DNA from 3 places in the Pantoea sp. S-LA4 genome. Region 1 is predicted to be linked to each of the others. Evidence: predicted binding sites of a transcription regulator. Region 1 holds the regulator's gene; each other region holds the start of a gene.
What was found. The regulator PhoB, encoded in region 1, activates phosphate uptake and scavenging genes when phosphate is short. The targets are predictions, from matches to a motif close to CTGTCATAAAACTGNCNNAT.
Positions count from the first base shown of each region.

Region 2: the regulator PhoB is predicted to act here: its motif matches at 1,085-1,104, upstream of ugpB (sn-glycerol-3-phosphate ABC transporter substrate-binding protein UgpB).
Region 3: the regulator PhoB is predicted to act here: its motif matches at 1,284-1,303, upstream of kdgR (DNA-binding transcriptional regulator KdgR).

Region 1 covers NZ_JBTLRC010000002.1:673,870-676,138, forward strand. Annotated here, with positions in the region: gene sbcD (exonuclease subunit SbcD) at 1-396, opposite strand, end outside; gene phoB (phosphate response regulator transcription factor PhoB) at 592-1,281, shown strand; gene phoR (phosphate regulon sensor histidine kinase PhoR) at 1,296-2,269, shown strand, end outside.
Region 2 covers NZ_JBTLRC010000002.1:3,505,295-3,507,563, forward strand. Annotated here, with positions in the region: gene ugpB (sn-glycerol-3-phosphate ABC transporter substrate-binding protein UgpB) at 1-991, opposite strand, end outside; gene livF (high-affinity branched-chain amino acid ABC transporter ATP-binding protein LivF) at 1,615-2,269, opposite strand, start outside.
Region 3 covers NZ_JBTLRC010000002.1:1,964,293-1,966,561, forward strand. Annotated here, with positions in the region: gene ACX3P5_RS10080 (YobH family protein) at 120-356, shown strand; gene kdgR (DNA-binding transcriptional regulator KdgR) at 391-1,182, opposite strand; gene ACX3P5_RS10090 (MFS transporter) at 1,546-2,269, shown strand, end outside.

The DNA of each region.
Region 1 (2,269 bases):
AGGAATGGCGCACAGCCGCACGCCCGGTTCGCCCTGACGGGTAGTGAGCACCATCACGTCACTCTCCGCCTGCGGCGTGGCGATCACCCGGGTATTCAGACAGGCGAGCAGCTCGCGCGACTCATTGAGCGTCGCCACCGAGTCGTGATTACCCGCCAGCACAATCAGCTGGCAGCCGCTGGGTTGCAGCGCCACCACAAAGCGGTTGAACATTTCGCGCGCGTAGCTGGGCGGGGTGCCGGTATCGAACAGATCGCCGGCGACGATTAACGCATCCACCTGATGCTGTTCAATCTGGATCAACAGCCAGTCGAGAAACGCCTGATGTTCCGCCGCCCGACTTTTGTTGTAAAAGAACTGCCCCAGATGCCAGTCCGCAGTATGAATGATGCGCATAAGAGTCCCTGCCGTTGTGATTCGCCCGGCGATTATACTGGCTCTGCGGCCAAAGCAAAAAATTGTCGCTGCGCTGTCATAAATGATTACCAACGGGGTTACAGGCGGGTTATGTTTTTCATAAAAGTGTCACAAATCTGACGCATAATGGCGCCGCGAATCTCAGTGACAGCCGTCATATCAGCAGGAGTAATAATGGCTAAGCGCATTTTGGTTGTGGAAGATGAAGCCCCAATCCGTGAAATGTTGTGTTTTGTTCTGGAGCAGAACGACTATCAGCCAATCGAGGCGGAAGATTATGACAGCGCAGTGGGTAAGCTGATTGAACCCTGGCCCGATCTGATCCTGCTGGACTGGATGTTACCTGGCGGCAGCGGCATTCAGTTTATCAAACACCTGAAACGCGAAGCGATGACCCGTGATATCCCGGTGATGATGCTGACCGCCCGCGGTGAAGAGGAAGACCGGGTGCGCGGGCTGGAAGTCGGTGCTGACGATTACATCACCAAGCCTTTTTCGCCGAAAGAGCTGATGGCGCGCATCAAAGCGGTCATGCGCCGTATCTCTCCGATGGCGGTGGAAGAGGTGATTGAGATGCAGGGGCTGAGTCTGGATCCTTCATCGCATCGGGTGATGTCGGAAACCACGCCGCTGGAAATGGGACCGACCGAATACAAACTGCTGCACTTCTTTATGACGCACCCGGAGCGGGTCTACAGCCGCGAACAGTTGCTGAACCACGTCTGGGGCACCAATGTGTATGTTGAAGATCGTACCGTCGATGTTCACATTCGCCGTTTACGTAAAGCGCTGGAAGTCTCCGGCCACGATCGCATGGTACAAACCGTCCGTGGAACAGGGTATCGTTTCTCTGCCCGCTACTAAACGGAGTTTTCACCGTGCTGGAACGCCTCTCCTGGAAGAGATTACTGTCAGAACTGCTGCTGGCCTGTTTGCCTGCGTTGCTGCTCGGTCTGCTGTTCGGCTATCTGCCGTGGTGGCTGCTGCTGAGCGTGCTGGCGGTGCTGCTGTGGCATTTTCACAACCTGATGCGGCTGTCGCACTGGTTGTGGCTCGATCGTACCATGACGCCGCCTGCCGGACGCGCCAGCTGGGAACCGCTGTTTTACGGGCTTTATCAGATGCAGTTACGCAACCGGCGGCGGCGGCGTGAGCTCGGCAACCTGATTAAACGCTTTCGCAGCGGCGCCGAGTCGCTGCCGGATGCGGTGATCCTCACCACCGAAGAGGGCACCATCTTCTGGTGCAACGGGCTGGCGCAACAGCATCTCGGGCTACGCTGGCCGGAAGATAATGGCCAGAACATCCTTAACCTGCTGCGTTACCCGGAGTTCTCGCGCTATATCCGCCAGCGTGATTTCGATAAGCCGTTAACGCTGGTGCTGAATAACCAGTATCACATGGAGTTTCGCGTCATGCCCTACAGCGAAGGGCAGTGGCTGCTGGTGGCGCGCGACGTGACGCAGATGCATCAGCTGGAAGGCGCGCGGCGTAATTTCTTTGCCAACGTCAGCCATGAGCTGCGGACTCCGCTGACGGTGCTGCAGGGCTATCTGGAGATGATGAACGACTCGGTGATGAACGAGCGTTCGCGCGGCAAAGCGCTGCACACCATGTCGGAGCAGACGCGCCGCATGGACAGCCTGGTCAAACAGCTGCTGACGCTGTCGCGAATTGAAGCCGCACCGGCGATCGACCTGAAAGAGAAGGTTGACGTGCCGGTGATGCTGAAGCTGCTGCAGCATGAGGCCGCGACCCTGAGCAACGGGCGGCACGACCTCCATTTCCATACCGACCCGCATCTGAAAGTGTTCGGCAACGATGAGCAGCTGCGCAGTGCTATCTCCAATCT
Region 2 (2,269 bases), 2.8 Mb from region 1:
ACTGCATAAACTCAGCGACGCCTTTATAGGTGGCTGCATCTTTGCCCTTCATCACCCACAGGCTGGCCCCGCCGATGATGGCGTTTTGTGGTGCTTCAGGAACGGTGTCGTCATACGGCATCATGCCCACGCCGAAGTTAAATTTGGCGTAATGACGGATATCCGCCAGCGAACCGGATGAGGCGGTGGTGATACCGCAATCGCCGTTGTAGAACTTGGCGGTGGACTCATCTTTACGACCAAAGTAGGTGAAGTCGCCCTTTTTATTCATCTCTTCCAGCATCTGGATGTGACGAACCTGCACCGGCTTATTGAACTCCAGCACCGCATCGCGACCATCAAATCCGTTGTTTTTGGTCGCCACCGGCAGCGCATGCCAGGCGCTGAAGTTTTCGATCTGAATCCAGCCCTGCCAGCCGCTGGCGTAACCACAGCTCATGCCCGCTTTACGCAGCGCCGCGGCATCTTTTGCCAGCTCCTGCCAGGTTTTCGGTGGCTGATCCGGGTTAAGTCCTGCTTTTTTGAAGGCGTCTTTGTTGTAGTAAAGCACCGGGGTCGAGCTGTTAAACGGTTGAGAGATCAGCTGACCTTTGCTGTCGCTGTAGTAGCCCGCCACCGTCGGTACAAACTGCTTTTCATCAAACGGAATACCGGCATCTTTAAACACCTGATGCACCGGCACAATCGCCTGTGAGGCCATCATGGTAGCGGTGCCGACTTCATACACCTGCAACACCGCGGGCGCTTTACCAGTGCGCACTGCCGCGATACCTGCCGCCAGGCTCTGCTCGTAGTTACCTTTGTAGGTCGGAACAATTTTGTAATCGGGATGGGCCTGGTTAAACCGTTGCGCCAGCGAATCCACTTCTTTGCCTAACTCGCCTTCCATAGAGTGCCAGAACGGGATCTCAGTGGCGGCCAGCGCCTGGCCACTGAGCGTCAGGCCAAGCAGCGCGCTGATCAGGCTACGACGATAGGTAACGACGGACATAGAATTTTCCTGTGCAGGTAAATACGCGTGAAATCACGGATTTCTGTTTCGCGAAGTAACATGACACGGGGAAATGAAGGATTAATAACAGAAAGATGACAGCCGGGTGACAGACTGAATAGCGGAAAAGGCAGAGCGACTAACTGCAGCTGAGCTTGTTGACAAAGTCTGGCCTGGTCGCTGTAAGACTGAGCCCTGCACAGAGAACACGGTCAGATCGGAAAGACGCAAAATCCGTCATCCATGACATGCTCGGCCCGCGCCGTCCATGGCGCGGGACGCTTTCCTCCTCTGCCCGTGTTCCCTGTGCGTTGAGTTTGTTCGTTGCAGCCAAATTCACCCTGATTTGGGTTTTCAGCAATCTGAGCGGCTATACACCATTACAAAGTCGCGTTTGTTTACATAAATTGTAACGGATACTGGCAATGACAGCACTTGTCCGTGCTTTTTAAGGGCAAACTCAAAGGCCGTCAGTGGCACCACCCACACCCATGCTCAAGGCCGTCGGCGGCGCAGGCAGGTTGCGGGCGGACAGCGCGCAGCCACCGGAGCGTACACGTAGTACGTGAGGATGGCGAGCACTGCCCAACCACAACCTGACCAGTAAGCCAGGCCGTGCCCCATCAGGCACCCAAATACGCGCTGCGGACGGCTTCGTTGGAAAGAAGTGCTGCGCCTGTGTCTTCCAGCACGACATGGCCGTTCTCCAGCACGTAACCCCGATCCGCCAGCTTCAGCGCCTGATTCGCGTTCTGCTCCACCAGGAAGATGGTCATCCCTTCGCTGCGTAACTGTTCGATGGTGTCGAAAATCTGCTGAATGATTATCGGTGCCAGACCCAGCGACGGCTCATCCAGCAGCAGCAGGCGCGGCTGGCTCATCAGCGCCCGACCAATCGCCAGCATCTGCTGCTCACCGCCGGACATGGTGCCGGCCCGCTGGATTTTGCGCTCCTCCAGCCGCGGGAATAGCTGATAAACGCGCTTGATCCGTTCCAGATATTGCGGGCGGCTGGCAAAAAAGCCGCCCATCGCCAGATTCTCTTCCACCGTCATGCGCGCAAACACCCGACGACCTTCCGGTACGATGGCGATCGCTTCACGCATGATGCGCGCCGTCTGCCAGTCGGTAATGGTTTTCCCGTCAAAGGTGATGTTGCCGTGGGTAGCTCGCGGTTCGCCACACAGCGTGCCGAGCAGCGTGGTTTTCCCGGCGCCGTTGGCCCCAATCAGCGTGACGATTTCGCCCTGATTGATGTAGAGGCTGACGTTATGTAAC
Region 3 (2,269 bases), 1.3 Mb from region 1:
ACAGAATTTACCGTTTCAGTTATCTCTGATCGATCCGGCCAGAAAAGCGAGGCATGCTGGTACAATCACGACCAGCAGCAATATGTGGATCGCTGCGTTATCTGTCACAAGGAGACAAAATGAAACTGTTGATTCGGACAATAGGTTTACTGGCGGTCATCTGGCTGGCGATGCTTTTTACCGGTTACGGCGTATTGACCGGCAGCACCAAAAACGCAGCGGGTCTGGGATTGCAGTGCAGTTATCTTACCGCTCGTGGCCTTATCAGCGCGCAATATCTGCACACTGACAGTGGCGTAATCGGCGTTACCGATTGTCCGTTACTGAAGAAGAGCGGAGAAGTGATTGATAACTGATTTTTGAAACGGCGGGCGCAGTGGCCCGCTGTTGTCAGAAGTCGTAGTGATGAAACCCCATTTCTGCTGACAGGGTGCGTGCTGCGCGGTGCAGCATGGCCACATAGTCCTGTCTGGCGTCTTCTGAAAAACGGATGGTCGGGAAGGAAATACTCAGTCCGGCGATCACCACGCCAAAGCGATCAAACACCGGTACCGCGATGCAGCGTAATCCCTCTTCCTGCTCTTCATTATCTTCGCCGTAACCCTGGATTTTAACCTGATCCAGCGTCTCAAGCAGCGCCTCTGCGCTTAACAGCGTATTGGCGGTGCTGCGTTTGAACTCAACGTCGCGCAGGATCTCTCTCACTTCCTGACGATCGCGCCAGGCGAGCAGCACTTTACCAATGGCGGTGGTATGCAGCGGATTACGTCGGCCGATGCGTGAATACATGCGCAGGTTGTAGAGTGAATCAATTTTGTGGATGTAGACAATGCTGTCCTCTTCCAGCGCCCCGAGGTGAATCGTCTCTTTGGTCAGGCGCGACAGCTCCCGCATCTGCACGTCGGCGCTGCGGATCAGATCGACGTTCTGCAACGCTTTTGCGCCCAGCTCAAACAGCTTCAGGGTCAGCGAATATTTTTCACTCTCCCCTTCCTGAGTAACGTAACCCAGCGACTTCATGGTTTGCAGAAAACGGTAAACGGTACTTTTCGACATCATCACGCGCTGCGCGAGTTCCGTAATACCGTGATCGCGCTCTTCACCCAGTGCCTGCAAAATACCGAACACTTTAAGTACCGAGGAGACTGAATCGGGCTGTTTGTCATTTTCAGCAGAGGACATCGCGCACCTTGTTAAACCTGTTTCAAAAAAAATGGAACGGACTGTCAGTATAGAGCGAGGCTGGCGACGGCGGAAATGATTTCGCGCCTCAGGCCGCCTTTATCCATCAGAATCGTGACCGGTAAGACGCCAGCAACACCGCGTCGTGCGGTGCGTTTCCGGCACTGGCCCAGCCGCGGAAAACCAGGCATTCCGCCGGTCTGGGTGAGTGGCAGCCGGGATCGGCGGATGAAGCATGAGCGCCGCAGAGGCCGATGCCGGCGCTAAGACATATTTTAAGACAACTTTTTGTCACGTTGCGCGCTGCTTTTTCATGGCAATTTCATTAGCATGGTGATATTCACCCTCTTTAGTAACTACTTTATGCCGACCTCTACTCCGCAAGACGGACTCCCTGTTGCCCAGCGCTACTGGGCGATTCTGACCATCGCGCTGGGCATCACCATGGCCGTGCTGGATGGTGCGATTGCCAACGTGGCGTTACCGACCATTTCCCGTGAACTGAATGCCAGTCCGGCGGAATCGGTATGGATCGTCAATGCCTACCAGATTGCGATTATCGTTTCGCTGCTGTCGCTGTCGTTTCTGGGCGATATGCTGGGCTATCGCCGTGTTTATCAGGCCGGGCTGGCGCTGTTTATTGCAACCTCGCTGTTCTGCGCCCTCTCTACCTCGCTGAATATGCTGACCTTTGCCCGTGTGCTGCAGGGCTTTGGCGGCGCGGCCCTGATGAGCGTGAATACTGCGCTGATCCGCATTATTTATCCGCAGCGCTACCTTGGCCGCGGAATGGCAATCAACTCGCTGATTGTGGCGGTATCGACCGCAGCCGGCCCGACGGTGGCCGCGGCGATTCTCTCCGTTGCCAGCTGGAAATGGCTGTTTCTGATTAACGTGCCGCTGGGCATAATTGCGCTATGGCTGGCGCTGCGTACCTTGCCGGATAACCCGCAGAAAGCGACCTCGCAGAAGTTTGATATTCCCAGCGCGATTATGAATGCGCTGTTTTTCGGCCTGCTGATATCCGCTTTAAGCGGCTTTGCTCAGGGTCAGAATGGCTGGCTGGTGCTGGCGGAATTGGTGGCGT